Regions from separate parts of the Pseudoalteromonas sp. SWN166 genome, predicted to be linked through region 2. Evidence: predicted binding sites of a transcription regulator. Region 2 holds the regulator's gene; each other region holds the start of a gene.

Region 1 (10,733 bases), on a different contig from region 2:
TGAATTTTTAGTAAATGGCGTTCACCGTAATCCTAAAACAGTAAAACTTCCTAAGTCAGAGCCGTTACCTCGCTCAGAACTTGCTAAGTTTAAACCTATTGCCGATAACTTTATTGCCCAACTTGAGCGCAACCGCGAACTACAAGTTGCACTTAAATAAAGTTTAGTTATAAGCATTAAAAAAGCCTTTGCAAGTTACACTTGCAAAGGCTTTTTTGTATACGCTATAAACCATTAATACATTAATACATTAATACATTAATACATAAATGAGCTGAACAACTAAAGATACCATCACTAACGGCCAAATATATTTGCTGTACTTGGTTGCGCCATCAAGCCCCATTTTACTTTGATACTTTTCAAGCAAAGGTATAAGCACCGCAAGTGCTATAAACAACCCAATTAAAATAACGAATATATTCATATCAATGTCCTACTTATGGTAACTCATGGCCTTTAGCGCTTACATAAAGTGCGTACCAATGCTCACGAGTTAGTTTTACGTTTACAGCATCACACGATGCTTTAATACGTTTAGCATTAGTAGTACCAATTATTGGCTGAATCGATGCAGGATGGCGAAGTAACCATGCCAGCACAATAGCCTCAGCAGAAGTATCGTAAAGTGCAGCTAGCTTATTAACTAAAAGGCTGGTGTTTATATCGGCCTGCGATGCGTTTGATAAATCACTACCGCTGTATAAACCCTGGCATAAACTGCCCCAGCTCTGAATTTGAATTTCAAAATGACGACAGTATTCAATGCTTCCTGGAGTAAAATTGAGATTTTTACCATCAGCGTTACCCGCATATACACCTTCATCAACAAACTGGTGTTTTTGTAAACTAGCCTCAATTTGATTAGCCACAATAGGCATATCAAGTGCATGCTGTAAAAAATTCATTTGGTGTTGCTGCATGTTAGATACTGCAAAATTACGCACTTTACCGCTTTCTTTTAGGCAGCTAAATATTTGTGCTATTTCGTTCACTTCCATTAACGGATCGGGACGATGCAGCATCAATACATCTAAGTATTCTGTATTTAATTTTTTTAAAGATGCTTCAACTGATTGCTCAATCCACTTAGCCGAAAAATCATAGCGCTTTGGCCCTAAGTCATCTTCAAAACGGATCCCACATTTAGATTGAATATACATGTGCTCTCTAAGCTCTGGTCGTTCACTTAGTGCTTTACCAAAAACCTGCTCAGCTTTACCAAAAGTGTATATATCAGCATGGTCAAAAAAGTTAATACCACCTTCAATAGCGTTATCTATACATTCATGAGTTTCCTTAACATGTGCATCAGTAATTGCGTCTTTATTCCAACCACCGCCGAGGCCCATGCATCCGAATACAAGTTTACTAACATGAGGTAAGTGCTTTGCTAAAGGTGTGTGAAGCATGGTAACTATCCTTAAAGTTTTGAAGAATAGTCACTGTAAACAAAAAAGCTTTATCTAGCTACAAATTAGGCACAAAAAAAGCGCAGTAAACTGCGCTTAATAGTTAATCTATTTTAAATTACATTTTTAGCCAACGAGTGCTAGCAATATGCCTGCTGCAACTGCACTACCCAGTACACCCGCTACGTTTGGACCCATAGCGTGCATAAGTAAAAAGTTATGTGGGTTACTTTCAAGGCCCACTTTATTAACCACTCGTGCCGCCATTGGCACAGCAGATACACCCGCTGCACCAATTAATGGATTTATAGGTGTTTTAGATATACGGTTAAGCCCTTTTGCCATAAATACGCCCGATGCTGTACCAATTGCAAAAGCCAATGCGCCAAGCACTAAAATACCAATCGTCTCAACAGTTAAAAACTTATCTGCAGCAAGCTTTGAGCCTACAGCTAAGCCTAAAAATATAGTTGTAACATTAATAATTTCGTTTTGAGCACTGTTACTTAAACGGTCAACAACACCCGACTCTCGCATTAAATTACCTAAACAAAACATACCTACAAGCGGTATAGCAGCCGGTAAAAACATTGCCGTTAAACTAAGTACCATAAGAGGGAAAATAATCTTTTCCTTTTTAGATACCTTACGTAATTCAGGCATCTTAATTTGGCGCTCTTCTGGTGTGGTTAACGCACGCATAATTGGCGGCTGAATAATTGGCACTAGTGCCATGTATGAATATGCAGCTACCGCTATTGCGCCTAGTAAATCAGGTGCCAGTTTTGACGCTAAAAATATGGCAGTCGGTCCATCTGCACCACCAATAATTGCAATAGCCGATGCGTCCTGTAGAGTAAACTCAAAGCCTGGCACGTAGTTTAATAATATTGCGCCAAACAAAGTAGCAAAAATACCAAACTGCGCCGCAGCACCAAGTAATAACATACGAGGGTTTGCAATAAGCGCGCTAAAATCGGTCAGCGCCCCTACACCCATAAATATCAATAGCGGAAAAATCCCGGTATCAATACCCACGTAATAAACATAGTACAAAAGCCCACCAGGGTCTGACAAACCTGCCACAGGTACATTTGTTAAAATTGCACCAAAACCAATAGGTAGCAGCAATAGTGGTTCAAAGCCTTTAGCTATTGCTAAAAACAGTAATAAACACCCTACCGCAATCATTATTAACGATGGGATTGTAAAGTTAGCAATGCCAGTAGCATTCCAGAGGTTTAAAATACCGTCCATCCTCTATTTACTCCCTATGCTAATGCAATCATAGCGTCGCCGGTAGTTACAGCATCGCCTTCACTAACTAACACTTCAGCAATTGTTCCGGTGTGCATAGCGCGTATTTCAGTTTCCATTTTCATGGCTTCCATAATAATCACTACATCACCTTCGTTAACAACTTGCCCGGCCTTTACTTTAATCTTAAAAATATTACCGGCTAAAGGTGCATTTAGCGTTTCACCCGATGCAACTGAAGCAGACTGAGGAATATGCTCAGAGTCTTTTAATGTTACTTCTTTTAGCTCACCACCTTGCGCCACTACTACGTCGTAAACTTTACCGTCTACTTTTACGCTGTACTGCTCAGCTTTTACGCCGTTATTGTTTGAAGTTGATTTAGAAGGTGCTTTATTGCTTTTATCTTCAACGGTAGGAATAGGTTCAAATGCATCCGGGTTGTTACGGTTTTTAATAAACTTCAAACCAACTTGTGGAAATAATGCATAAGTTAGTACGTCATCAATTTGCTCATCAGCAAGTGTTAAGCCTTGCTCTTGCGCTTCTTTTAATAATTCAGCTTCAAGCGTTGCAAGCTCTGGTGCAATGTTATCTGCAGGGCGGCAAGTAATAACCTCTGCTCCATCAAGCACACGCTCTTGTAGCTCTTTATTCATTGGTGCTGGTGTTAAGCCATATTCACCTTTTAGTACGCCAGCAGTTTCTTTAGTGATTGTTTTATAACGCTCACCTGTTAGTACATTAAGTACCGCTTGAGTACCTACAATTTGCGATGTTGGTGTAACTAAAGGTAAAAAGCCAAGATCTTCACGTACACGTGGGATCTCAAGTAAAACTTCATTAAGCTTATCTGCCGCGCCTTGCTCTTTAAGCTGGTTTTCCATATTTGTAAGCATGCCACCAGGTACTTGAGCGAGTAAAATACGACCATCAACCCCTTTTAAGCTGCCTTCAAATGCCGCATATTTTTTACGTACATCTCTAAAGTAAGCCGCAATTTCTTCTAGATGGTTTAAATCAAGGTCGGTATCGCGCTCAGTGCCTTCAACTATCGATACAATAGTTTCAGTTGCTGTGTGTCCGTAAGTCATACTCATAGATGAAATAGCGGTATCAAGCATATCAATGCCTGCATCAATCGCTTTTTGATAAGTCGCAGTACTTAAACCTGTTGTAGCGTGGCACTGCATAGCAATAGGAACCGATACGGTTTCTTTAAGTGCTTTAATTAGTTTTTCAGCATCGTACGGCTTTAATAAACCCGCCATATCTTTAATACAAATTGAGTGACAGCCTAAATCTTCTAATTGCTTAGCCAGAGTCAGCCACATATCAAGCGTATGAACAGGACTTACCGTATACGAAATAGTACCTTGAGCATGCGCGCCTACTTTTATAGCCGCTTTAATCGCTGTTTCTAGGTTACGTACATCGTTCATTGCATCGAAAATACGAAATACGTCAACGCCATTTTTATGTGCGCGTTCTACAAACTTTTCAACTACATCATCAGCGTAATGGCGGTAGCCTAATAGGTTTTGACCGCGTAATAGCATTTGCTGTTTAGTATTAGGCATCGCTTTTTTAAGCGCACGAATACGCTCCCAAGGATCTTCGCCTAAATAACGAATACACGAATCAAATGTAGCACCGCCCCACGATTCAATAGACCAATAACCTGCATCATCTAGCTTGCTAGCAATAGGTAGCATATCGTCTAGGCGCATACGTGTTGCGAGCAATGATTGGTGCGCATCGCGTAATACCAATTCTGTTAATTTTAATTTAGCCATGTGTGTGCCCCTTATTTATTATTTGATTTGTACTGAGCAATGGCAGCACTAATAGCAGCGATGTGCTCATTAGGCACACCTTGAGATTTAAAAGACGGTGATTTAGCTGGTGATGCCTCTGGTTCGCTATAGCGCGTCACCAAATTAGACATAAGCGTTACTGCACCAATTAATATCGACAGAAATACAAACACCCCAACCATACCAGTTAGCATTAAGCTACCAGCCGTTGTGAGTAGAGCACCTATATCCATTTTTCTCCCCCTTGAAACCCATATCGAAAATAAAAAATCGATTTAATTAAATATTTATTCACTGGATAATAACAAAACTAGTCGCTTTGTCTACATCTTGTAAATTGGTAAAACCAATTAAACTATAAACAACATAACACTCAACAAATTTACATGCCATAACCCAGCAATCATGCGCCCTACAATACATACAGAAAATAACGACTATAGCTAATAGTTATATGGAAGTTGTTAATTAACTATTCAACTTAATAAAAATAACCGCCAAATTTTATAATAAGTACAAAAACACACACCAATTGTTAATTGGTCTTACCAAAAAGATTATTTTTAGTGAATATTTACCGGTAACTTGTAACAGTGTGAATAACTTACATAACAAAGCGTAAAAATTACTAACTAACTAATAACTAAAAACACAGTTAAAAACCATAACCACTTGATATAAAACAAAAATAAACTTTGGCATATAACTGGCATTAGTTATTGTGAGCAAATTTGATAACCAAGGAGAAAACAATGTTACGCTGGACAATTACATTTTTAGTTATTGCTTTAATCGCTGCAGTGTTAGGTTTTGGTGGCATCGCAGGTGCCGCAGCTGGTATAGCAAAAATTATATTTTTTATATTTTTAGTACTTTTAGTGATCTCATTAGTTTCAGGTGCACTACGTGGTAAATCACCCAGGTAGATAAAGCATTCAACTAACAAACACTAAAATTTAATTAACACTTACAAGGAATTACATTATGAATTCAACAACTGTAAAAGCAGCACTAATCGGTCTATTCGCAAGTTTCTTTATCATGGGTTGTGAAGACAATCATGCAGAAGACGCAGGCGAACGTATTGACGAAGCAGTAACTGACGTGCAAAACAAAGTAGAAGATGCATGTGAAAATGTTAAAGAAGGCGTAAACGCTGAAGAAACTAACTGTTAATTCTTCTTGTATCGCTAAAAAACGGCCTTAGGGCCGTTTTTTTGTGTCTGTAATAAAATCACTGACTATAAAGCTGCTCATTTAGCGGCTAGCTTGTTAAAATAAAAAAAACGATATTTAAAGCAAGGCAATATGGCATTTACAACAACCTACACACTAGATAAACCTTACTTTTACGAGTGCTTTGACGAGTCACTCCCCTACAGTAAGCGCGCCAAACCTAAGTACTTTTTACTTGTACTCCTCGTTGCGCTTGGTTTATTTGGCATTTATGTTTTAAACGATCATTACTTAGGATCGTTTATGATCATGCTAGGTGTACTAGAGTGCGTCGCTTTTTACTATCGCAGACCTTGGTGGGTAACCAGACAAATGCTCAGCAGAGCGTCAGGCTCTGAGGTAACACTTACCTTTGATGAAGAAGGCATTAAGTCGGCTAATCATTACAAAAGTTTTGAGCTAACTTGGCAAAACATAAGCGAAGTAATAGATACTCAGCAAGGTATTATTATTAAAAATAAAAGCGGAATGCAGTACATTTCAAAACAAATACTAACCCCTGAAATACTCGCTTTTATAAACAAAAAAGCCACTCAGTGAGTGGCTTTTAGTCTAGTTGAGCTAATTACTCAACTACGTATACGTGTTGATTAAGCATTGCCCGGATTAGGGTTCGACTTTTCAGCTTGTATGCGCATGTAAATCTCTTCACGATGCACTGATACGTCTTTTGGTGCATTAACACCGATTCGAACTTGATTTCCTTTAACACCTAGAACAGTAACTGTTACTTCGTCACCAATCATTAGGGTTTCACCTACTCTACGAGTTAGTATTAGCATTCTCTTGCTCCCATGTTCCAATAAAAATTATAAGATTCCGCTTAAACATACTAATGAAAATTAGACTGAAAAGTAAGTAAAAACTCTCAATCTATCCATTTTCTGTTAAAAATGCTTTGTGTAATGCACGAACTGCCAACTCTAGGTACTTTTCATCTATTAAAACTGAAATTTTAATCTCAGAAGTCGAGACTAAAACTACATTAATATTTTCCTGCGCTAATGCATCAAAAAATAAACTTGCTACACCAGAATGCGATTTCATACCCATTCCAACAGCAGAAACTTTAGCTACTGTTGGTAATCCGCTTATATTTTGAGCACTGAGTTGAGCTTGATCTTCGCTCAATAATTCAAGTGCTTGCAGATAATCATTCGAGTGCACAGTAAAAGCATAGTCTATTTTTTCAAAGATATGATTAACTTGATTAATCATATCTATTTCGATGCCATTATCAGCAAAAAGTTTCAATATTTTTGAAAGATATTGCGTACCGCTTGGCACACCATCTACTTTAATTAAACATTCGTCACAATTAAACGCAATCCCCGATACCACCTTGCTTGGCATATCGTTCTCCTCAAAACTTATTAATGTGCCTTCATCAGGATTAAAACTAGAAAGCACCCTAAGTGGCACATTGTGTCTACCTGCAGCTTCTACCGAGCGAATATGCAAAACTTTTGCGCCTAAACTTGCCAGCTCCAGCATTTCGGCAAAAGTAACTTGGCTCATTCTGCGCGCGTTTGGTTCAACACGAGGATCTGTAGTATATACGCCGTCAACGTCTGTATAGATCTGGCATTCGTCGGCTTTTATAGCCGCTGCTATTTCTACAGCCGATGTATCGGTGCCGCCGCGTCCAAGCGTTGTAATATTGCCCTCAATATCACGTCCCTGAAACCCAGCAATAATAGCAATACGATTATGCTCAAGCTCATGCTTTAAGCGCGTAGCAGCAACCTCTTCAATACGGGCTTTACCAAACATGTTGTCGGTTTGAATATTGACTTGATCGGCTAATAAGCTCACCGCTGAGTGGCCACGTTTGATAATAGCCATAGCAAGCAGTGATACAGAAACCTGCTCTCCGGTGCTAATAAGTACATCTAGTTCACGGCTACTCGGGCGAGTATCAATTTGTTTGGCGAGGTTAATTAAGCGGTTGGTTTCTCCCGACATAGCAGAGAGAACCACAACCACTTGATGTCCTTGTTGTCTGGTTTTAACAACAAGGTCGGCGACTGCTTCAATTCGCTCTATTGAGCCGACCGAAGTGCCACCGAATTTTTGAACAATAAGCGCCACTTAGGCTTAAGTACGCTCAGTTAACCAAGCTGTAACGCTATCTAGTGCAGCAGCAAGGTTTTGTGGTTCACTACCACCGGCTTGTGCCATATCTGGACGTCCGCCACCTTTACCACCTACTTGACCTGCCATATGGTTAACTAACTCACCGGCTTTTACCTTGCCTGTTAAGTCTTTCGTTACACCGGCAATTAGGCTTACTTTGTCGCCACTGGCAACACCCAGTGCAATAACACCTGAGCCAATCTTGTTTTTAAGGTCATCAACCATACCGCGAAGCGCTTTAGATTCAGTACCTTCAACGTTTGCTACAAGTAGCTTAACGCCATTAATTTCAACAATCGAATCAAGTAAAGACGCGCCCGCTGCACTTGCTAGCTTATCGCTAAGCTGTGCAATTTGCTTTTCAAGGCCTTTAGATTTTTCAAGCAACGCAGTTACTTTTTCAAGTACCGATGCGCTATCGCCTTTAACTAAAGCTGCAACATCGCTAAGTTGTTGCTCTTGCTCGCTAACGTACGCTACAGCATCTGCACCAGTTACGGCCTCAATACGGCGAACACCTGCGGCAATACCGCTTTCAGATACAATTTTGAATAAACCAATATCGCCAGCGCGCTCAACGTGAGTACCACCACAAAGCTCAATAGAGTAGTCGCCAATAGTAACTACACGTACTTCGTCATCGTACTTTTCGCCAAACAATGCCATAGCACCTTTCGCTTTAGCATCATCAATAGCCATAAGCTCAGTATTAAGTGCAAAGTTACGACGAATTTCGTCATTAACTACACGCTCAATTTCACGTAGCTCATCTTTAGTAACCGCTTCAAAATGCGAAAAGTCAAAACGTAAACGATCAGGCTGAACAAGCGAGCCTTTTTGGCCTACATGGTCACCTAATAATTGGCGTAATGCTTCGTGTAAAATATGCGTAGCTGTGTGGTTTTTCTTAATGCTGTCGCGGCGCGTATCATCAATAGTTGCGTCAACTTTGTCATTAACACCAATACGGCCTTGTACAGTACCGTGGTGAGCAAAAGCATTACCAAGCTTAGTGGTATTAGTAACATTAAATTCGCCACCAGCAACTGTAATAGTACCCGTGTCACCCGTTTGACCGCCTGATTCAGCGTAAAACGGTGTGCGGTCTAGTACTACAATACCTTGTTGACCATCTTCTAATAACTGAACAGCTTCGCCACCGGCAAAAATTTCAATAACGGTCGCGCTGTAATGTGTACTGTCGTAACCTTTAAAATCAGTGTGTTTATCTGATTTTAATTGGTCATTGTAATCTGCACCAAATTTACCTGCTTGCTGCGCTGTTTTACGTTGTACAGCCATACACTCTTCAAAGCCTTGATGATCAATTGTCATCTGGCGCTCACGCGCAACATCGGCTGTTAAATCAGCAGGGAAACCATACGTATCGTAAAGTTTAAATACTAAGTCGCCCGGTATAATATCGCCTTTAAGGTCGCTTAAGCTTTCTTCTAAAATAGCTAAGCCACGCTCAAGTGTTTTACCAAACTGTTCTTCTTCAATGCGTAATACTTTTTCAATAATTTCTTGTTGCTTAGCAAGCTCAGGGTACGCTTGACCCATTTGCTCAATTAGCGCAGCAACTAATTTATAGAAAAACGAACCTTGTGCACCTAACTTGTTACCGTGGCGCACAGCACGACGAATAATACGGCGCAGTACATAACCACGGCCTTCGTTAGATGGCATAACACCGTCTGAGATTAAAAACGCACACGAACGAATATGATCCGCCACTACGCGTAGTGATTTATCGTCCATGTCTTGTGCATTAGTAACACTTGCAGCAGCGGCAATTAAGCCTTGAAATAAATCAATTTCGTAGTTTGAATGCACGCCCTGCAAAATAGCAGAAATACGCTCAAGGCCCATTCCCGTATCAACAGATTGCTTAGGTAGAGGCAACATTGTGCCGTCGCTTTGACGGTTGTACTGCATGAATACAAGGTTCCAAATTTCGATGAAACGGTCGCCGTCTTCCTCTGGAGAGCCCGGAGGTCCGCCCCAAATGTGTTCGCCATGATCATAAAATATTTCAGAACACGGACCACACGGACCGGTATCCCCCATAGACCAAAAGTTGTCTGAGGTAGCAATACGAATAATACGATCCTCAGATAAGCCAATGTCTTTTGACCAGTATTCAAACGCTTCTTCGTCATCGTGGTAAATAGTTACTAAAAGCTTTTCTTTTGGTAGTTTTACTTCTTCAGTTAAAAACTCCCATGCAAACTTAATAGCTTCTTGCTTAAAGTAATCACCAAAGCTGAAGTTACCTAACATTTCAAAAAATGTATGGTGGCGAGCAGTGTAGCCCACATTTTCTAAATCGTTATGCTTACCGCCAGCACGTACACAGCGCTGCGAGCTAGTCGCACGTGTATAAGGGCGGCTTTCTGCGCCTAAAAATACATCTTTAAATTGCACCATGCCGGCATTGTTAAATAACAACGTGGCATCGTTACCCGGAATAAGCGAGCTTGAAGGTACAACTTGGTGTTGTTTGCTGGCAAAAAAGTCTAAAAACTGTTGCCTAATTTGTGCGGTAGTCATGTGCTGCATTTGAAAGTCTCACCTGTATTTACTGTGCTTGCATTGCAAAATTAATTTCATCGTAGCTAAAACCCCGATACATTAAGTAGCGCACGCGCTTAGCTTTGTCTTTGTAATCGAGATCGGCCGGTGTATTCGAATATTTTTTATTGTACGCATCCTGCGCAAGCTCAAACCAATCTACTTCAAGCTCTTCAACTACCAATTCAAGTAGCGAACGATCAATCCCTTTGCCCATAGCTTCGCTTTGTATTCGCTTAAGCCCGTGGCATTTAAATATGTGTTTTCTTACAAAGCCTTCACAGTATCGCTGCTCGTTAAT
Region 2 (10,733 bases):
CGTTTATGGCAGGGGAGGTAATACTACAAATAGGACACCAAGTTCCCCAAAAATAGACAAGTGTTGGTTTATCATGGCTCATTGCTGCTAAATCAATGTTTTGCCCTTTATAATCTGTTAATTGCAATTGCGGATTAGCTGGCATTACAGGTTGTCGCCACCAATTAACAGCAGTGTAAATAACGAAAAATATAGAGCCATATATCAACACACTTTTTAATATTGATAGGCCTTTTTGTTTTGGCGTTTTTTTAGGTGTGTCTTTTTTATTTTTGGTATCCGTTTTCATAGTTGCAGCTTTACCCTAAGTGTTTTTTACTTTAGTTATTTGCAAAAGTTTCTAATTTACACCAGCAACCAGGTAGCAGTACCTAAAAAGGCGAATATACCTACAATGTCTGTCACTGTAGTCAGTACTACACTACCTGCAAGCGCAGGATCTATATTCATTCTTTTAAGAATTATTGGAATACTTGCACCAGCAACTCCCGCTACAACTAAATTCATAAACATAGCGAAGGCGAGTACACCACCAAGCATAAAGTCCCATTGCCATAGGGCAATAACACCTGCAATTAACAGCGACCATAAAACGCCGTTTAGTGCGCCAATGGCAAGCTCTTTCATCATCAAGAAACGTTGGTTTGTTTGATTTATATGACCTACTGCAATACCACGGATAACAAGCGTTAACGATTGGCTACCAGCAACACCACCCATAGAAGGGACAATACCGTTAAGTACAGCCAAAATAGGGAGCACATCTAAAGTACCTTCAAAAAAGCTAGCTACAAAAGCAGCTGCAAGTGCAGTCAGCAAGTTAACACCTAACCAAACTGAGCGTTTTTTAGAGCTTTTTAGTACGGGAGCAAAAGTATCTTCTTCATCATCAAGACCGGCTAAGCCTAATAAACTATGCTCAGCATCTTCTCGAATTACGTCAACGATGTCATCGATAGTGACACGACCAAGGAGCTGATCGTTATCATCAACGACGGGGGCCGATATCCAATTATGACGCTCAAATAATTGAGCTACTTCACTTTCATCCATTGAGATTGGGATAGACTCACAATCTTCATCCATTAAATCGCGAACAATCTTTTCTGGTGGATTAGTTAATAATGTACTGAGTGATAAAGCGCCTATAAAGCAGTTATGCTTATCAACAACATATAAGTCATCGGTACCTTCTGGTAACTCGCCACGTAGCCTAATATATCGAAGTACAACATCAAGCGTAACGTCAGGGCGAATGGTCACCGTATCGGTGTTCATGAGCGCGCCAGCAGAACGCTCTTGATACGAAAGTGCTTGTGTTGCACGTTCACGGTCTTGAATGTCCATCGCGCTAACAACGTCTTTGTAAACGGTGTCAGGCAGGCTACGTAATACTTCACCTAAGTCATCATGGCCCATATCTTCGGTTGCGGCTGCAATGTGCTTAGGTTCCATTTGGGCAATAATGCCTAAACGTACATCTTCTGATAGTTCTTCAAGAACATCACCTTGTACATCGGGATCAACCAACTGCCAAAGTAGTCGGCGAATTTTATGCGGTGATGACTCTAATAGTAGTGCGGTATCACAAGGAGCTGTTTTTGCGAGCATGCGCCTAACTTGAACAAATTGACCACTATTAAGTGACTTAGTCACCTGCTTTAGTTGTTGTAGTGGGTAATCTTGTTCAAAAGCTTCAGGCATTGGCGTCCTTTATAAATTTTTATATTACTTTATGAGGGGAGGTGAGTTAACTGGCGTCACTAACCATATTTATTTTATATATCTGTTTTAGTTGAGGCATTAGTAATGCGAGTGTTGTTTTTATAAAACAGATTACTCTTGTTCATTAAAGCGTTGTGCTATCAATTCTCCAACAGCATGTAAAGCTTGCTCAGAATCAGGGCCTTTACATACAACTTTAACTTCTTTGCCTTGGCTACTTTCAAGTAACATGAGTGCAAGTACGCTATCGCCTGCGGCTTCTTTGTCATCTTGAAATAATGTAATTGTAGCATCAAACTGCACTGCCAATTGGGCAAGTACGGTGGCTGCTCTGGCGTGTAATCCTAATTTGTTTTTTATTAAAAAAGTGTCTTCACAATGCATAAGTTACTCTACCTAAGCTGAACAGGTGATTATTCAGCTATATTATTTTTCTTGTTCGCGATGGCGAATTTTTACATTGGGGTGTGTCATTGCAAAACTTTCACCAATAGTTTGCGCTAAATATACAGAGCGATGTTGACCGCCCGTACACCCAATGGCAATGGTCAAATAACTGCGGTTATTTCTCTCTAAGTGCGGCAACCACGTTTGTACAAATGTTTGAATTTGCCATGTGAACTTTTGCACAATACTATGACTAGCCAAATAATCTTTAACAGGTTGATCTAACCCATTTAAAGGCTTTAATTCAGGCTCCCAATGAGGGTTTGGTAAAAAGCGTGCATCAAATACATAGTCTGCTTCTTTTGGGATACCGTGTTTAAAACCAAACGATTCAAACGTGACAATAAGTTGCTTATCTTTTTTACCTAAAATCTTTTCACGAATAGATTCAGCGAGTTGATGAACGCTTAAGTCAGTCGTGTCTATCATAAAGTCGGCGCGGGTGATTAATACATCAAGTAATTCTTTTTCTTTTTTGATGGCTAAATCCAGAGGCAGTGAATCTATTGATAATGGGTGTAATCTGCGTGTTTCAGAAAAGCGTTTGATCAATGTTTGATCGTCGCTGTCTAAATAAAATAATGTAGGTTTTGCAAAATCAGGTAGGTATTCAAGAATATCGTTAAATTCTTCCTGCTCTTTAGGAATGTTTCGAACATCAATGCTGACAGCAATTCTATCGTAGCTATCAGATACACTGCGCACTAATGAAGGCAGTAGGTTTACTGGAATATTATCTACGCAATAATAACCTAAATCTTCTACAACGCGTAAAGCAACCGATTTCCCAGAACCAGAACGGCCACTTATGATAATTAACTCCATTTATCACCCTTTAATAAAACTACGATTGATCAACAATAACTTGGTAAAGTTCAGCATCTGATTTTGCACTACGTAACTGCTTACAAAAATCTTTGTTATTGAGTCTATCAGCAATGGTAGCTAGAGTCTTTAAGTGCTGCTGGTTATCTCCATCTGGTACGATGAGTGCGACGAAAATATCAACAGGGCGGTTATCTATAGCATCAAAATTTATTGGCGTTTCGCTAACGAGCACTAAAGCCAAAGGCTCTTCTGCACCGCTCATTCTTCCGTGAGGAATCGCAATGCCACGCCCTATACCTGTACTACCCAATTTCTCTCTACTCATTAAAGCAGTTAGAATGTCTTGTTGCGGTAGGTATGGAAGTTTAGCGTGAGCAAGTTCGCTAATGAACTCTAAAATCCTTTTTTTGCTATTAAAAAGGACCGCAGCTTTGCTGCAGTCCTGGCATATAAGTGAGCTTAATTTCATCATATTAGTGTCGAGCAAGCTTCTCTTTGTGTTTAATTACTTGGCGATCTAGCTTGTCGATCAACGAGTCAATGGCGGCATACATATCTTGATGTTCTGTAGAGGCAAAGAGTTCGGCGCCACTTACGTGTATTGTCGCTTCTGCTTTTTGATTTAGTTTTTCTACATCAAGAATGACATGAACATTATTAATATGATCAGAGTGTCTTTCTAGCTTCGCAAATTTAGTATTAATATAGTCTCTTAATGAATCGGTTAATTCTACGTGACGACCAGTTAAGTTTAGTTGCATAAGCATTACCCTCTTTGTTTAGCGTCTTAAATCAAGCTTTTACGTTGATTTGACGGTGGAATAGCCAGAGACTCGCGGTATTTTGCGATTGTACGTCTCGCTACTTTAATTCCTTGCTCAGCCAATATATCCGCTATTTTGCTATCACTCAATGGTTTTGCTGAGTTTTCTGCTGCGATTAATTTTCGGATAAGCGCACGTATTGCTGTAGATGAGCATTCACCTCCATTTTCGGTGCTTACATGGCTTGAGAAAAAGTATTTAAGCTCAAATATACCACGGGGTGTGTGCATATATTTTTGAGTTGTTACGCGCGAAATTGTTGATTCGTGCATTTCTACCATTTCAGCAACATCATTTAAGACCATTGGTTTCATGGCTTCAGGGCCGTGTTCAAAAAAGCCTTGTTGCTGCTTAACAATGCAATTAGTTACTTTTAATAGTGTGTCGTTTCTACTTTCTAAGCTTTTAATAAACCATTTAGCTTCTTGTAAATGTGAGCGAATAAACTGGCTGTCACCACTGGATTTTACAGTGCGAGACATTGCAGCGTATTGGCTATTAACACGAATTTTAGGCATGCTATCTGGGTTTAACTCAACAACCCAGCGGCCTTTAATTTTTTTAACTGACACATCAGGAATAACATACTCAGACTCTTCTCTTACAATAGTATCTGCAGGCTTAGGGCTAAGAGTATGTATTAATGTCATTACTTCTTTAAGCTCTTCTTCTTTGAGCTTAGTCTTCTTCATTAATGTACGATAGTCACGAGCTGCTAATAAATCAATATGCTCGGTTAAAATCATTTTCGTTTCATTAATGTAAGGTGTTTCTTTATCAAACTGGTTAAGTTGAATACATAAACACTCTTGTAAACTACGTGCAGCAATACCGACAGGATCAAACAGTTGGATGCGCTTTAATACTGCTTCAATTTCATCAAGTTCAACTTCGTTATCTTCTTCGTTTTCTTGATTAAAGCTTTCTAAAATTTCTTCGCAGCTTAGTGTTAAAATGCCTGAATCATCGACGGCTTCTACAATAGCAATAGCAATGGCTTCATCGGTAGGGCTAAATGGCGTTAGTTGTAATTGCCACATTAAATACTCATGAAGCGTTTCAGTAGAGGCGCCTTGGTATATTGATTCGTCTTCAGGCATTGGACCTGATGATGCTGCAGGGGCGGCACTCATGTACTCATCCCAACTAACATCCATAGCCATGTCGTCACTTAGCGTGTCTTTTGCAAGTGCTTCACCACTATCTTGTTCGTATTCGCTTGGAGCATCATCGGCAGATGCGCTAACAGTTATGTCATCTGTATCTGCTTTTTGCTCGTTTTTACCTGCAGCGTCTTCGGAATAGTCTGGTTCTTCAACCTCTAATAGCGGGTTGCTGTCGAGAGCTTCTTGTATTTCTTGCTGGAGATCCAATGTACTGAGTTGCAACAAACGAATAGCTTGTTGCAGCTGTGGAGTCATTGTAAGTTGCTGGCCCATGCGCAGCTGTAGTGATTGCCTCATGTATCTCTAACAATCCTTTTATGTTGTTATAATTAATACTAGCAGATGCTTAAAGACATGGCGTAAATGTTACAGCCTAAATTGCTCGCCTAAGTAAACATCGCGTACTGTTTTATCATTTAATACGTGTTCTGGAGTACCTGATGCAATCAGCTCCCCATGAGAAACAATGTAGGCTTTTTCACAAACATCAAGGGTTTCTCTTACGTTATGATCGGTAATCAATACACCAATCCCACGATTTTTGAGATGTTCTATTATTTTCTTTATATCTAATACCGAAATCGGGTCAACACCTGCAAATGGTTCATCCAATAATATAAATTTAGGATCGGCTGCCAGCGCACGTGCTATTTCCACGCGGCGACGTTCGCCACCCGATAATGCCATACCTTGGCTATCACGAATGTGTTGTATGCTAAATTCATCTAATAATTTATCGAGCGTGTCTTCTCGGGCTTGCTTATTTAACTCTTTGCGTGTTTCTAAAATTGCCATTAAGTTTTGATAAACAGTCAGTTTTCTAAAAATTGAAGACTCTTGTGGTAAGTAGCCAATGCCTAATCTAGCACGACTATGCATAGGTAAAAGAGTAATATCGTTATCATCGATAGAAATTTTACCTTTGTCGCTAGGTACAAGTCCCACAATCATATAAAACGTGGTGGTTTTACCTGCGCCGTTAGGGCCAAGTAAGCCAACAATACTGCCAGCTTTTACTTCAAGACCGACGTTTTTGACAACTTCACGGCCTTTATAGCTCTTTGCTAATAGTTCTGCTTTTAATGTACTCATGGTTGACCTTTATCGTCTTTTTTACTTTTTTTAGTTTCGATAGGCACTAAAATCGTGTGAACGCGGTCAGTTGAGTTTTCATCTTTTTCGGCACTGATTAACTGTTGTTCTATATCGTAGGTAATACTTTTAGCATTAATTTTTTGTCCTGCTTGCGATACTTGTGCATTACCAACAAGCGTTAAAAAACGTTTAGATACATCGTAACGAACTTCGTCTGCACTGGCGCTCATAGTTGTGCCATCTGATTGCTTCTCTTCAAAGCGAGCAGGGCTACCCGTGGCAATTAATAGTTGCTGGTTATCACCAAGTTCATCGCGCTTATGTACTTCGAGGCGGTCTGCTGTAATTCGGCGATTACCGTGAATAATCTCAACGTTTTTCTCAAAAATACCCACGTTAGCTTTTAATTGGCCTTCTTGCTTATCGGCGCTTATTGAAATTTGATTTGCAGCAGGTTGCGAGTTTTGTTCTGCAGCATTACTATTAAACGCTATTATAAGTGTAGGAATAATAAGTGATTTTAATATTTTATTGGTCATAGTATATGGTTCGCGTATGGTTAATTAGTTTTATCACTTCGGTTTTTAAGTCGGCTTCTAGGCCTTTACCGGTGATTTTTAAATTGGGTCCGGTGATGATAACGGGTTGCTCCGAACGCATTGTTAATAGCTTTATATCTACCTGAATATTATCAGCATTGATTTTGTCTATCATGGCGTTATCGGTTAAGTTTTTGGCAACCACATTACCTTCTAAAATTAATTGTTTGTCTTCGTATAATGTTGCTTCGTCTGCATTTATTTGCCACGTTTGCTTTTCGTTATATAAAGTAAAAATAGGTTTTTCAAAAAACGTAAAACCTAATTGTTGATATAGCTCCATTTTAGCCGCAGTTACTTTGTGGCTAATTTTACCTTGCTCGTCATAGGCTGTTTGTTTGAGTTCTATGGCTATGTAATCAGGCTTGGCAATAACTTCAGGCTCAGCCTGAGGTGCAACATTAGTTTGTGTAAAATAAGGGTACCAAAGCCAAACCATACAGCTAATGAATAAAACGCTTAATATTATGCGCGCTGCATTCATGAACTAGTGCCTTGTGTAGTCAATGCTTTACCATTTTCAAGCATGAGCAAGTCGGTAAGCTCTCTTACTGCGCCAAAGCCGCCAGGCATTTGCGTTACATAGTGTGATAAACGCTTTATAAGCGGATGAGCATCATTTACTGCAACAGCAAAGCCGACTAATTCCATAACGGGCATGTCAGGACCATCATCACCTATATAAGCAATTTGTTCATCGCTAAGGTTGAGTTTATCTTTTAGCTCTTGATAGGCAATGAGCTTATTTTCTTGGCCTTGATAAATATGCTGTACGGTTAAGCTGCTCATACGTTGTTGCACTATTTGTGAATGACGACCAGTAATTACAGCCACTTCAAAGCCACTGTTTATAAGCGCTTTAATGCCAAAACCATCTTTTGTATTAAATGCTTTTAGCTCTTCACCTTGATTGCCAAGATAAATACGGCCATCAGAAAATACACCATCAATATCGCATATAAGTAGCTTTACTTTTTTAGCGCGTGCTTTTGCATCATCGCTCAGCGGTTGATAGAGTTCTTCAAATTGCATTTATAACACTCCTGCCTTTAATAGGTCTTGCATATTTAATGCGCCAATAGGCTGATTTAGCTCATTGACAACGATTAAGCCATTTATACGTTTGTGTTCCATAATATTAAGCGCTTCAGCGGCTAAAATATCTTGCGTAGCCGTAGTACATGACTTAGTCATAACAACATCTATTTGTGTTGTATGAATATCAATTCTTTGCTCTAAAATACGACGCAAATCGCCATCGGTAAATAGGCCTACTAATTGCTGATTATCATCAACAATGGCTGTCATGCCTAAACCTTTAGCAGACATTTCAATAAGGGCGTCTTTAACTGTTTGTGAAACGCTAATAATAGGTGTATTTACGCCGCCGTGCATAACATCTTTTAAAGTGAGTAATAAGCGCTTGCCTAAACTACCACCAGGGTGAGATAACGCGAAGTCATCAGCAGTAAAGCCGCGAGCTTCTAATAATGCAACTGCCATGGCATCGCCCATCGCAAGTGTTGCAGTGGTACTTGATGTAGGAGCTAGACCCAATGAGCAGGCTTCTTTTTCTACTTTAATGCACACATGCACATTAGCAAGGGTCGCCATAGTTGATTGCGTATTGCCAGTCATCGATATCATTTTGGCACCAAGTCGTTTTAAAACGGGAATGATATTTAAAACTTCGCTGGTCTCACCTGAATTAGAAATAAGCATAACCACGTCATTTTTAGTGATCATACCTAAATCACCATGACTTGCTTCACCAGGGTGAACAAAAAATGCAGGACTGCCAGTACTTGCAAGGGTTGCTGCTATTTTATTGCCAATATGACCTGATTTACCCATACCAATGACAATAATACGGCCTTCACAGTCGTACATTAATTGGCATGCGTTATGAAAATTCTCATCTACATATTGTGCAATATCACTAAGTGCTTGGCGTTCAACATCTAAAACGCGAAGGCCTTGTTCAATAAAATTTAGCGTTGCCATTATTTACCCTACTTGACTAAAAATATACCCTTGGTAACCCAAAAACGCTATTAGCAATAAGCCGCCTTCTACTCTATTGATACGTTGGGTGCCTCTAAAGTTCAATGACATAATAATTAGGGCAAGTGTTGCACCAATCATAATTAATACATCTCGACTTACTAATGACGGGTCAATTGCAGAAGGGTTGATAATACCAGCCAGTGGTAATACAGCTAGAATATTAAATATGTTTGAGCCAACAATATTACCTAGTGCTAAATCGTCTTCATTTTTAAGTACACCCGCAATAGAAGCGGCAAGTTCTGGCAAGCTAGTACCAATGGCAATAATTGTTAAACCAATGACTAGGTCGCTTAAGCCAAAGTATTTAGCAATATCGACAGCTGAACCTATTAAAAAATGAGAACTAACAGGTAGGAGTATCATGCCGACTACTAACCAAAATACGGCCTTTTTTGTAGGTACATTGCTAGGTACGTCGTCGCAGGCTTCTGAGACAAATGGGTCATCTTGGTTTTTTGCACGCATAGATACAATAATTAACCCACCGATGAATACGATAAAGCCAACTAAAAGCGCAACACCTTCATTAAATGAAAAGTAGTTATCTGAAAACACATACCAAGTAACTAAAGATACGAGCATCACCAATGGCATTTCGCGTTTTAACGTACTAGATGAAACTGAAAGAGGGCGAAATAAAGCCGTGATACCTAACACAAGTAAAATATTTGTAATATTAGAGCCAACAGCATTACCAACGGCTGTGTCTGTTTTGTTAGCCAGTGCAGCAGATGCCGAAACCATCATTTCGGGTGCTGAAGAACCCATTGCTACAACGGTCAAACCAACAATAAGTGTAGGCACTCCAAAGTTTTTAGCAAGAGCCGCAGCGCCATAAACAAACCTGTCTGCACTCCAAACAAGAGCTGCAAAACCAAGAATTAAAATAACAAACGAGGTAACCATTGTGTTAAGCCAGTTATACAAAATACAGATGGCGCGAATAGTAACAAAAGCCAAGATGAAAGTATAAATAAAAGAGTAAGGTCAACTAGGTGGCAACATTGCTTTAAAACAGCTAATTTAAAAATTTAAGCCGGGGTTAAGCTGTTTTGAGCGAGTCTTATAATCCTTTTTATGGGTGTATTACAAAATCTTACGAATTGTTTTTTCCATCTTTGACAAAAAAGCTTTAAAATAGGTGCACTAGTGAACATTTTTATGGAGAGCGACTTGTCGCAATCAATAGTAGAAGTCAAGGATGTTAGCTTTTCGAGAGGCAATAGAACCATATATAAAAATATGAGTTTTAGCGTTCCTAAAGGTAAAATTACTGCGATCATGGGGCCAAGCGGAATTGGCAAAACCACTATGTTGCGTTTAATTGGTGGTCAGCTTAAACCAGATTCAGGTGATATTTTATTTGAAGGTGGCAGCATTCCTAAAATGTCTCGCAAAGAGCTATACGAAGCACGTACTAAAATGAGCATGCTTTTTCAAAGTGGTGCGTTGTTTACTGATATGTCGGTATTTGACAATATTGCGTTTCCTATAAGAGAGCACACAAAGCTAAGTGAAGACCTTATTCGATTAGTTGTATTAATGAAATTACAAGCGGTTGGACTACGTGGCGCTAAAGATTTAATGCCCTCTGAGTTATCGGGCGGTATGGCAAGACGTGCTGCACTTGCGCGCGCTATAGCACTTGATCCAGAGCTAATCATGTACGATGAACCATTTGCAGGGCAAGATCCTATTTCAATGGGCGTATTGGTTAAGCTAATTAAGTCGCTTAACGAAGTATTGGGTTTATCGTCTTTAATTGTGACACACGATGTGACAGAGGTAATGAGTATTGCCGATCACGTTATAATTATCGCCGATCAAGGGGTAATTGGTTGTGGTACTCCTGATGAAATGCGCAATCATGAATCTCCTTTAGTTCAACAGTTTTTAAAAGGCTTGTCGGATGGTCCAGTACCATTTCATTTTCCGGCTCAAGCTTATGCAGATGAACTGCTTGGAGAAAAAGCATAATG
Region 3 (10,733 bases), on a different contig from region 2:
ATAATAACAATCAGCGCCATAATTTACAGCACTAACGCTCGTAAACAGGAATTCAAATGAAAAAACAAACATTACTCAGTGTTTCAATGCTTGTAGTAACACTTACTTTAACTGGCTGCCAATCAGCTTATTATTCTGCGATGGAAAAAGTGGGTGTTCACAAACGCGATATTCTTATTGACCGCGTAGAAGAAACAAAAGATTCACAGCAGGAGTCGCAAGAAGAATTTAAATCGGCTCTTGAACGTTTAACTACACTTATTGATTTTAATGGTGGCGAACTACAAGACACCTACAATCAATTAAACGATGACTACGAGTCGAGCTTAAAAGCCGCTAACGAAGTGTCAACTAACATCAATAAAGTAGAAGACGTAGCAGAGGCGCTTTTTGATGAATGGGCCGATGAGCTAGAGCAATACAAAAGCGCATCACTTAAACGTGAAAGCAGCAAAAAGCTAGCCGCTACTAAGCGTCAATTTGATCAGCTACTCAGCTCTATGCGCAGCGCAGAGAGTAAAATGGAGCCAGTATTAACATCGCTTCATGATAACGTTTTGTACTTAAAGCATAACTTAAATGCACAAGCGGTATCGGCTATTAAAGGTGAATTCACTAACCTTAAGCGCGATATTCAATTGTTGATGAACGACATGAACAAATCGATTGCCGATTCAAACAAATTTATTGAACAAATGAATAGCGCTGGCTAATTATTTGTTACTTTAACAAGCCTGCTTAATTGCAGGCTTTTTTATGTTAAAGGCATGCTAAAAGGGATTTACAATGAAACGCTTTTTAACCGCAACAATACTCTTATGTATACTAACTGCCTGCGGTGCACCTAATAATATTAATCGTATTACCAGCTCTGACTCAGTTGTTGTTATTAATGATAAGAACGGTCGTTATAAAAATTTATACGCAGATGAAAAAACATATCCCACTACCTGTACTAAAAACTGCTACCCAGCCCACCCAGACTTACTATGCAAAACCGGCAGCGAAAACTGCCAGTACCAAGGCCAGCAAACTAAACCACAACTTAGTACCGGCTATACCGTACGCTGGCTTGGCCACGCTAGTTTTGTAATTAACACCCCAAATGGTCAAAATGTGCTGTTTGATCCGGTAAAAAATCAGTTTGATTCTCCAGTCGCACTTGGCTTTAAACTCGGCGGTGGTATTTATCGTAAAGCAGGCGCTTGGCCTAGTGAGCAAGAACTGGAAAATATTGATGCGGTAATGTATTCGCATATTCATTACGATCATTTTAATAAAGCCGACATACAAAGCATTGGCAATAAACCTCGTTATTTAACACCACTCGGGATGGCCGACAACTTCCCTACTGGCAGTTTTAACATTACCGAAATGCCGTGGTACTCAACAACCAACATTGACGACTTAGTTATTAACGCCGTGCCAGCTCATCATTTTAGCGCTCGCGTATTAGTGCCCTTTATTTACGAAGATAATAATAAAGACTTATGGAATGGCTGGCTGCTTGAACAAAACGGCAGTACCTTATTTTTTGCAGGCGATACAGGCTACTCAAAACACTTTAAAGACATACAGCAAAAATATGGCGATATAGATGTGTGCTTAATCCCAATCGCTTCTTACTACAGTAAAGAAAGTGGTAAATTTTATCGTTACGTTCACACCACACCAGAGGACGCACTAAACGCCGCGAATGATCTTAACTGCAAAGTAATGATACCGTGGGGATACGGTAACTCAAGTTGGAAAATGGGCGACCATACTAGCCACTCGGCCTTACTGCGCTTATTACACATGGTTAAAAAAATGGATGCTCAAACACCGCTGTATATTTTAAACGAAGGCGAAAGGATTTCACTGTAACTAATTACTCAACTGTTTTAGGATGTGTGTTACACCAATATAAATACACAATAAAATTGAGAGATTAATGAAAAAATTAGCACTCGCCTTAAGCTTTTTATTAAGCGCTCCTGCAATGGCGATTGATGTTGAACATACATCAACCCCAATTACTGTCGATGGCGTATCAGAAAGCGCATGGGATAAAGCCGCTTGGCACGATATGCCTTATTTAATGGATGGCACACTGCCATCAAGCGATGCCGACTTTAAAGGGCGTTATCGTTTACTGTGGGATCAAAACTATTTATATCTACAAGCCGATATTGTGGATGACGTTTTAATTGATACACACGCCGATCCAACCTATAAATATTGGGATGACGATGCGCTAGAAGTGTTTATAGACAGCGATGCATCGGGCGGAAACCACCAATTTAATCACACCGCTTTGGCGTACCACATTGGCCTTGATAACCAAGCTGCCGATTACGGCCCTGATAAAAAAGCCCATTTGTACACCGACCACCTAGTCAGTAACTGGAAGCGCAACACCGCTGCACCTTTTAACATCACGTGGGAAGTAGCGATAAAGCTCTACCCTAACGACTACAAAGAAGGCGCTGTAAATACACCAATTACACTGAGCGAAAAACAAGTCATTGGCTTTATGTTAGCGTATTGCGATAACGACGGCAGCAAAGTGCGCGAACACTTTATGGGTTCACACGAAGTACAGCCAGTAAATGGCGACAGAAACCGTGGGTTTATAGACGCAGACGTATTTGGCAAAATCACCCTACTCCCTAAAAAGTAAGCCACCCCACCAATAAAAAATTAAGTAGGTTGGGTTGAGCGCAGCGAAACCCAACGAAAAAATATCCTACCAACAAACACAGGAGCTTTGCATTATCGATTGTTTTAAACATCCTTAAACCAACACAAACATACAATAATGCTGGTTTTAAGCTCACCTATTTTACCTCTCATTTCCTTCTCCTTGTACAAAAGATCTTTAAGTAAATTATTCACAAAGAGGTTAAGAGGCGCTGCGCTTTTAGAGGCGCACATGTACTTGATACGACAACTAACTTGAAAAACTTCGGATAAAAGTAAAAAAGTAAGAAGTAACCCTGTAATCTCTTTATTCTAAGTGGATAAAAAAGAGTATTAAGGCATGATCGACATAATTAAAGGTTTAACACTTTCAAAAATAATAATCCCCGTACTTACAGTATTGGGAGGAGCACTAGCTGCTCGCTTATGGATAGGCTATAAGTTTAGAAAAGAAGTAAGCAGACTACAAACTGATTTATATTTAATACAAGAAGCCTATGAAGGGCTTTGTTGGAATACAATAAAAAATGAGCATCACCAAAAAGCCAAATTACACATACCTGTTTTAGGTCAACTCGATTGGGATGAAATACAATTACCGCTAAAAATGTGCAAATGGTTTTTCAATTCTAGTGATAGACGAGCAATACGATATTTTTTAAAAATGGAAGACTTTTTCAAAGAGCAACCCAACTACTTGGAGCTAACAGAAGGAGAAGCTATTATTGAGTTCAAAAAATATACTATGAGACATATTTGGTGCCTTAATTTTATTAAGAACATAGGATATTTATCAACAAATAAAACAACTATAAAAAATCAAAAGACTTATTATGAGTCATTACCTATATTATTTAATTTAGACCTAAATAAGAAGAGTGCATATAAAAAGTATGCTTTAAAGCATAATATTAAAATTATCAAAATAGACGAAAACTCTAACTTAGTTAATAGCCTTACTAACGATAGGATAAAGTTTAAAAAGAGTAGTGAAATTTAGAGGCAAGTGCAACACACTTTTTTCGACTTAGAATTTAATATAAAGACCCTTAACTAGGAATGATTATTTTTTTATAGCCAGTGAATCGAAATACTCAAACCCTTAAAGCTCAACTTTAGTGAAATTAATCACCAAACACAAAAAAGCCGCTGTATTTTGCAATACAGCGGCTTTTAAAATCACAATTCTAAATTAATAGATTATGCTTTAGGTCCACGACCTGCACGTTTACGTTCGTTTTCTGTAAGGTAACGCTTACGGATACGAATGTTTAGTGGAGTTACTTCAACTAGCTCGTCATCATCGATGAACTCAAGCGCTTGCTCAAGTGAGTAGTTAAGGTGTGGAGAAAGCGTTTGCGCTTCATCAGTACCAGATGCACGTACGTTAGTTAACTGCTTGCCTTTAAGGGCGTTAACTGTAAGGTCGTTATCACGGTTATGAATACCGATAACCATACCTTCGTATACTTCAACACCGTGACCGATGAATAAACGGCCGCGTTCTTGTAAGTTGAATAATGCGTTAGTAAGTGCTTTACCTGTTGCGTTTGCAATCATTACGCCGTTCTTACGAACACCGATGTCGCCACCTTTGTGAGGACCGTAATGATCGAACGTATGGTACATAAGACCAGAACCCGAAGTAAGCGTCATGAAATCAGTTTGGAAACCAATTAAACCACGGCTAGGGATCATGAAATCTAAACGCATACGGCCTTTGCCATCTGGAGTCATGTTAGTAAGTTCACCTTTACGTAGGCCAACTTGTTCCATAACAGAACCCTGATGCTCGTCTTGACAGTCAATAGTAACTGTTTCAAACGGTTCTTCTAGAACGCCATCTACAGTACGTAAGATAACTTCTGGACGAGAAACTGAAAGCTCGTAACCTTCACGACGCATGTTCTCGATTAAGATACCTAGGTGTAATTCACCACGACCAGAAACACGGAAGCTATCTGGGCTACCAGTATCTTCAACGCGAAGTGCTACGTTGTGTACTAATTCTTTGTCTAAACGTTCACGGATATTACGTGACGTTACAAACTTACCTTCTTTACCACAGAAAGGTGAGTTATTTACAGAGAATGTCATTGTTACAGTTGGCTCATCAACACTTAATGGTGGTAATGCTTCAACGTTTCCTGGGAAACAAACTGTATCAGAAATCTTAAGCTCACCAATACCTGTTACAGTTACGATGTTACCAGCGTAAGCTCTATCAGTTTCGATACGTTCAAGACCTAGGTAGCTTTGTACTGCGCCAATTTTACCATTACGTGTAGTGCCATCAGCACTGATAATAGTAACTTGTTGGTTAGGAGCAACAGAACCACGTTTAATACGACCAATACCAACTACACCAACATAAGAGTTGTAATCTAGTTGAGAAATTTGCATTTGGAAGTCACCTTCAGGATCTGCATCCGGTGGTGATACTTCGTCAACGATCATCTTGAACATAGGTTCCATGTTGTCTGATGGCTCGTCTAAATCTAGTGTTGCCCAGCCGTTGATAGCTGAAGCGTAGATTACTTTAAAGTCTAACTGTTCGTCAGTTGCGCCAAGGTTGTCGAATAAATCAAAGATTTGATCCATAACCCAATCAGGACGTGAACCTGGCTTATCAATTTTATTGATAACTACGATTGGCTTTAAGCCTTGCGCGAATGCCTTTTGCGTAACGAAACGCGTTTGTGGCATTGGACCTTCTTGAGCATCAACAAGTAATAATACTGAGTCAGCCATCGAAAGTACGCGTTCAACTTCACCACCGAAATCGGCGTGTCCCGGAGTATCTACGATATTGATATGGTAGTCGTTCCAAGAGATGGCTGTGTTTTTAGCCAAAATGGTAATACCACGTTCTTTCTCAATGTCGTTTGAGTCCATCACGCGCTCTTCGTTACCGCCGCGTGTTTCTAATGTACCTGATTGCTCAAGTAGTTTGTCAACCAGAGTTGTTTTACCGTGGTCAACGTGCGCGATAATCGCTATATTTCTTAACTTTTCGATGCTCATATATTTACTCAGAGAAATTAAATTCTCAATGATCCTGCAAGATCTACGCACTCATCCACGCTTTCGCGAGATGTCCCAGCATAGGATTTAAAAGGGCGCATATTATCCCTCATTAATGACATGGATGAAAGTTTATCCAATACATATTTTAAAACTTTCTCAATACTTTTACTAAGTATCTGTTTTATATATGACAATTATATGAATTAAATTTCAATATTTTTTTGAAAAACAGTCTTTTTGGCTATTTTTCCGATCTTTTTGTTACTCTTTTACATTTAGGTTATGCTAATTTCAGCTGATTAAATTAACAACAAATTACGCTCTGTAAATTTTGCACCGAAATGGAATATTTACGCACCAATGTGGTGCGTTTATATATTCCATTTTGATGCAATGATATTTTTTTAATTTATAAACAGCCAGTTACAATAATGGCACAAAATCAGCTTAGTAAATACCAAAGCAATTATGCAGCAATAACAAAACCCAATAGTTGGAGGACACATGTCACAATCGGTTTTAGATTTTATTAAAGAAAATGACGTCAAGTTCATTGATTTACGCTTTACTGACACTAAGGGTAAAGAGCAACATGTATCGATTCCTCATCACCAAGTTGATGAAGATTTTTTCGAAGACGGTAAAATGTTCGACGGTTCTTCAATTGCAGGCTGGAAAGGCATAAACGAATCAGACATGGTATTAATGCCAGTTCCTGAGTCAATCAAACTAGACCCTTTCACTGAAGAAGCGACATTAATTTTACGTTGTGACGTAGTAGAGCCTTCTACACTACAAGGCTATGAGCGCGACCCGCGTTCTGTTGCTAAGCGTGCTGAAGACTACATGCGCTCTACAGGTATTGCAGATACAGTTTTATTTGGCCCAGAGCCAGAATTTTTCGTATTTGACGACGTTAAATACAAATCAGATATGTCTGGTTCTATGTACAAAATTGATTCTAAGCAAGCTGCTTGGAACTCAGATAAAGAATATGCAGATGGCAACACTGGTCACCGTCCAGGTGTTAAAGGCGGTTACTTCCCTGTTGCTCCAGTTGATGACTTCCAAGATTGGCGTTCAGCTACGTGTCTAGTTCTAGAAGAAATGGGCCAAGTAGTAGAAGCACATCACCACGAAGTAGCAACAGCAGGTCAAAACGAAATCGCTACTCGCTTTAATACAATGGTATTAAAAGCGGATGAAATTCAAGAAATGAAATATGTTATCCATAACATGGCTCACTTATACGGTAAAACAGCAACGTTTATGCCTAAGCCAGTTGTTGGTGATAACGGTTCTGGTATGCATTGTCACCAGTCTTTAGCTAAAGACGGTGTTAACCTTTTTGCTGGCGATAAGTACGGCGGTCTTTCTGAAGATGCACTTTACTACATTGGCGGCATCATCAAGCATGCTAAAGCAATTAACGCTTTCGCAAATGCCTCTACTAACTCGTACAAACGTTTAGTACCAGGTTTTGAAGCACCAGTTATGCTTGCATACTCTGCACGTAACCGTTCTGCATCAATCCGTATCCCAGTGGTTCCATCTGAAAAAGGTCGTCGTATTGAAGTACGCTTCCCGGATCCAACTGCTAACCCATACCTTGCTTTCTCAGCAATGCTTATGGCTGGCCTTGATGGTATCAAAAACAAGATCCATCCTGGCGATGCTATGGATAAAGATTTATACGACTTACCAGCTGAAGAAGCAGCAGAAATTCCAACTGTTGCAGCATCACTTGACGAAGCACTATCTGCACTTAGCGCAGACCGTGAATTCTTAACTCAAGGTGGCGTTTTCACTGATGACTTAATCGATGCTTACATCTCACTTAAGTCTCAAGAAGTTGAAAAGCTTAACATGACAACTCACCCAGTTGAGTTTGAAATGTACTACAGCTGTTAATTAAGCTGTAAAAAATATGTGTGTTCTCAAGCCCGCTTTGCGGGCTTTTTTAATGGTAAAATTAGTCAATCTCCACTAAAGTTAAGTTACCGATAAAAATGCAGGGCTGCAGAGTGAATAACAAGATTTTATTACTATTAATTGCTTTAGGATTAAGTAATTATGGTTATGCCGGTGAAACAAAAATATACGCTTGGAAAGATAAAAATGGCGTATTAGTGTTCTCAGACACCCCTCATAAAGGGGCCCAAGAGGTAAAGCTCACCAGCCAAGATCTTAATATGCCTGCAACAAATACTGACATTTTTGACGAGCAACCTCAGCCTCAACAAGCGGCCTTTAGTATTGCTATTTCCTCACCTGATCATAACCAGACTATTCGTGAAAATACCGGCACTGTTTATGTAACTAGCCGAATAAAACCACGCTTTGAAACTGGTTTTACTATACAACTTTTTATTGATGGTAAAGCACACGGCCCAGCCAGTGACAGCTCAACCTTTGCAATTAGAGATGTAGAACGTGGTCAGCACACACTACAATTAAAGCTTTTTAATAGTAAAAACCAAGTTATTGCTACAAGCGAACCCTGCATATTTTTTATGCACCGAAAAGGGCTAAACCTAGGTAACTAAATTGGGTCATTACTAAACGTGCAGCAGTGTATTTAACCATATAACTTGCTTGCAAACATCCACGCACTAAAATGGTGCAGCTATGATTAATAATAAAAACTTTAGCCCTGAGCTACTCGATGCCATTTGGCAAAATCAAACAACCGCTATCATGTTACTTGATAAAAACTTCACCGTTGTATATGCCAATACCAGTACCAGCGAGCTGCTTGGCCTTGGTAATAAGCGCCTATTAGATCAACCGTTTGATAGCCTTTTTAACTACCATTCAATCGATTTAAAGCGTATAGAACAATACTCACTAGTTGAAGGCGTAGATTGCCAGCAGCATAGAGCTGACGTGGTTTTTAGCGATTCTCGCCATGCAAAAGTAGCCGTAAGTACACGACAAATTAAGTTTAATGGCTCGCTTTATATTTTATTTGAGTGGCGCCAAACCGATGACGAAATTAAGCACGACCAAGCGTCTAATCAAATGCATCAATATCAAGCTGCCCGAAACCTAATTAGAGGGTTAGCTCACGAAATTAAAAATCCTTTAGGTGGAATTCGCGGAGCGGCGCAGTTATTGCAGTATGAGGTTGATCAACAAGAAAGAGATCAATGTGCTGAGCTCATCATTGAGCAAGCCGACCGATTACGCGAGCTAGTAGATAGGCTTTTGGGGCCCAATCAACTTCCTCAAAAATCGTATGGCAATATACATCAATCACTTGAATCAGTTGCAAGGCTAAGTACGTTAGATAATTGTTCTAACATTAGCTTAGTTAAAGATTACGACCCGAGTATTCCTGATGTATACATTGATCAAGGCAAAATTCAGCAAGTGGTATTAAACATTGTTCGAAATGCCCAACAGGCGCTTGTAGATGGCGGTGAAATAACAATAAAAACCCGCATAAATCATCAGCATCGTCGCCCGGGTAAAGCACCTAAAAAAGCCTTGTTGATCCAAATATCTGATAACGGACCAGGTATTGATCCCAGTGTACGCGAAACACTGTTCTACCCTATGATCACCAATAAAGAAGGTGGCTCTGGGTTGGGCCTTTCAATAGCGCAAACACTGATTGATCAACATGATGGCTATATAGAATGTGATAGCTGGCCTGGACATACTGAATTTAATATCTATCTGCCCTTTGCAGATTAATGTTTGGAGTTTGCATGAAAACAGTTTGGCTTGTAGATGATGATGCTTCTATTCGATTTGTACTCGAAAAAGCACTAACCCGTGCAGGGTTTAACGCAGAAAGCTTTTCTAACGCGCAAGATGTATTAAGCGCATTGAAGTTTAGCCAACCTACTGTTTTAGTTTCGGACGTACGAATGCCAGGTATGGATGGTATGGCGTTGCTTGAACTTATTGCAGAGCAAAACCCTGGATTGCCCGTTATTATAATGACCGCGCATTCAGATTTAGACTCTGCCGTTAATGCATTTCAAAAAGGTGCTTTTGAATACCTCGCTAAGCCGTTTGATTTAAACGAAGCGGTAGCACTAGTCGAAAGCGCATGCAGAGCAAATTCCACTAAAAAAACTAAGCGTAAGCAAGCTCCACCAAAAAGTGCGCATATAATTGGTGAAGCACCCGCCATGCAAGAAGTGTTTAGAGCGATAGGTAAACTATCGGCTTCTAGCATGAGCGTATTAATAAATGGCGAATCTGGAACAGGTAAAGAACTTGTCGCCAGTGCTTTGCACAATCATAGCCCACGTAAAGAAAACCAATTTATTGCACTTAACATGGCAGCCATTCCAAAAGAGCTTGTTGAGTCAGAGTTATTTGGCCACGAAAAAGGCGCATTTACGGGCGCCGACAGCGTGCGTAAAGGCCGTTTTGAGCAAGCCAATGGCGGCACACTATTTTTAGATGAAATTGGTGATATGCCACTTGATGTACAAACACGTTTATTACGCGTTCTTGCCGATGGTGAGTTTTATCGCGTTGGTGGCCATCAAAGTATAAAAGTAGACGTGCGTATTATTGCGGCTACGCATCAAAACCTTGAAGATTTAGTTAAACAGGGCAAATTTAGGGATGATTTATTTCATCGTCTTAATGTTGTGCGCCTACGTTTACCCGCTCTTCGAGAACGTACTGAAGATATAGAAAGTTTATCGCAACACTTTTTACATAAAAGCGCTAAAGAGCTACAAGTAGAAAGCAAAGTGCTGAGCCCTAAGGCAACTGAGCAATTACGCTTATTTAATTGGCCAGGCAATGTACGCCAATTAGAAAACACCTGTCGCTGGCTTACTGTAATGGCACCGGGTGAGCTTGTGAGCGAGCAAGACTTACCGCCTGAAATTCTTGATGCCACACCAACTCAAGAAGAAGGTGATTGGTTAGATGCGTTTCAGCAATGGCTTAATCAAGAGCTTAAACAAGGTAAAGAAAATATTTGGCCTGACATTCAAGCTCAGCTAGAAACCCGCTTAATAAAAACAGCTCTCGCTAATTGCTCTGGCCATAAG

The links. The regulator sigma-54, encoded in region 2, starts transcription at its own class of promoters, with help from an activator protein. The targets are predictions, from matches to a motif close to GTTGGCACGNNNNTNGNNT.
Region 1: a site for sigma-54 is predicted at 5,181-5,199, ahead of I6F49_RS16700 (DUF1328 domain-containing protein). Genes of this name have one in related genera too.
Region 3: a site for sigma-54 is predicted at 6,140-6,158, ahead of glnA (glutamate--ammonia ligase). Genes of this name have one in related genera too.

The regions. Positions count from the first base shown of each region.
Region 1 covers NZ_JADYXB010000036.1:19,614-30,346, forward strand. Annotated here, with positions in the region: gene I6F49_RS16670 (peptidoglycan DD-metalloendopeptidase family protein) at 1-160, shown strand, start outside; gene I6F49_RS16675 (hypothetical protein) at 251-427, opposite strand; gene I6F49_RS16680 (aldo/keto reductase) at 441-1,412, opposite strand; gene I6F49_RS16685 (sodium ion-translocating decarboxylase subunit beta) at 1,539-2,669, opposite strand; gene oadA (sodium-extruding oxaloacetate decarboxylase subunit alpha) at 2,684-4,465, opposite strand; gene I6F49_RS16695 (OadG family protein) at 4,477-4,719, opposite strand; gene I6F49_RS16700 (DUF1328 domain-containing protein) at 5,239-5,412, shown strand; gene I6F49_RS16705 (hypothetical protein) at 5,471-5,662, shown strand; gene I6F49_RS16710 (YcxB family protein) at 5,795-6,262, shown strand; gene csrA (carbon storage regulator CsrA) at 6,313-6,504, opposite strand; gene I6F49_RS16720 (aspartate kinase) at 6,596-7,813, opposite strand; gene alaS (alanine--tRNA ligase) at 7,820-10,420, opposite strand; gene I6F49_RS16730 (regulatory protein RecX) at 10,440-10,733, opposite strand, start outside.
Region 2 covers NZ_JADYXB010000008.1:116,366-127,098, reverse strand. Annotated here, with positions in the region: gene I6F49_RS07185 (protein disulfide oxidoreductase) at 1-289, opposite strand, end outside; gene mgtE (magnesium transporter) at 346-1,704, opposite strand; gene I6F49_RS07175 (HPr family phosphocarrier protein) at 1,837-2,109, opposite strand; gene rapZ (RNase adapter RapZ) at 2,152-2,997, opposite strand; gene ptsN (PTS IIA-like nitrogen regulatory protein PtsN) at 3,017-3,469, opposite strand; gene hpf (ribosome hibernation promoting factor) at 3,474-3,761, opposite strand; gene I6F49_RS07155 (RNA polymerase factor sigma-54) at 3,788-5,287, opposite strand; gene lptB (LPS export ABC transporter ATP-binding protein) at 5,357-6,082, opposite strand; gene lptA (lipopolysaccharide transport periplasmic protein LptA) at 6,079-6,624, opposite strand; gene lptC (LPS export ABC transporter periplasmic protein LptC) at 6,614-7,168, opposite strand; gene kdsC (3-deoxy-manno-octulosonate-8-phosphatase KdsC) at 7,165-7,716, opposite strand; gene I6F49_RS07130 (KpsF/GutQ family sugar-phosphate isomerase) at 7,717-8,688, opposite strand; gene I6F49_RS07125 (calcium/sodium antiporter) at 8,692-9,660, opposite strand; gene I6F49_RS07120 (ATP-binding cassette domain-containing protein) at 9,916-10,731, shown strand; gene mlaE (lipid asymmetry maintenance ABC transporter permease subunit MlaE) at 10,731-10,733, shown strand, end outside.
Region 3 covers NZ_JADYXB010000012.1:39,938-50,670, reverse strand. Annotated here, with positions in the region: gene I6F49_RS09450 (DUF2959 domain-containing protein) at 57-713, shown strand; gene I6F49_RS09445 (MBL fold metallo-hydrolase) at 787-1,866, shown strand; gene I6F49_RS09440 (CBM9 family sugar-binding protein) at 1,934-2,662, shown strand; gene I6F49_RS09435 (hypothetical protein) at 3,023-3,682, shown strand; gene typA (translational GTPase TypA) at 3,883-5,706, opposite strand; gene glnA (glutamate--ammonia ligase) at 6,214-7,620, shown strand; gene I6F49_RS09420 (DUF4124 domain-containing protein) at 7,734-8,255, shown strand; gene glnL (nitrogen regulation protein NR(II)) at 8,338-9,408, shown strand; gene ntrC (nitrogen regulation protein NR(I)) at 9,423-10,733, shown strand, end outside.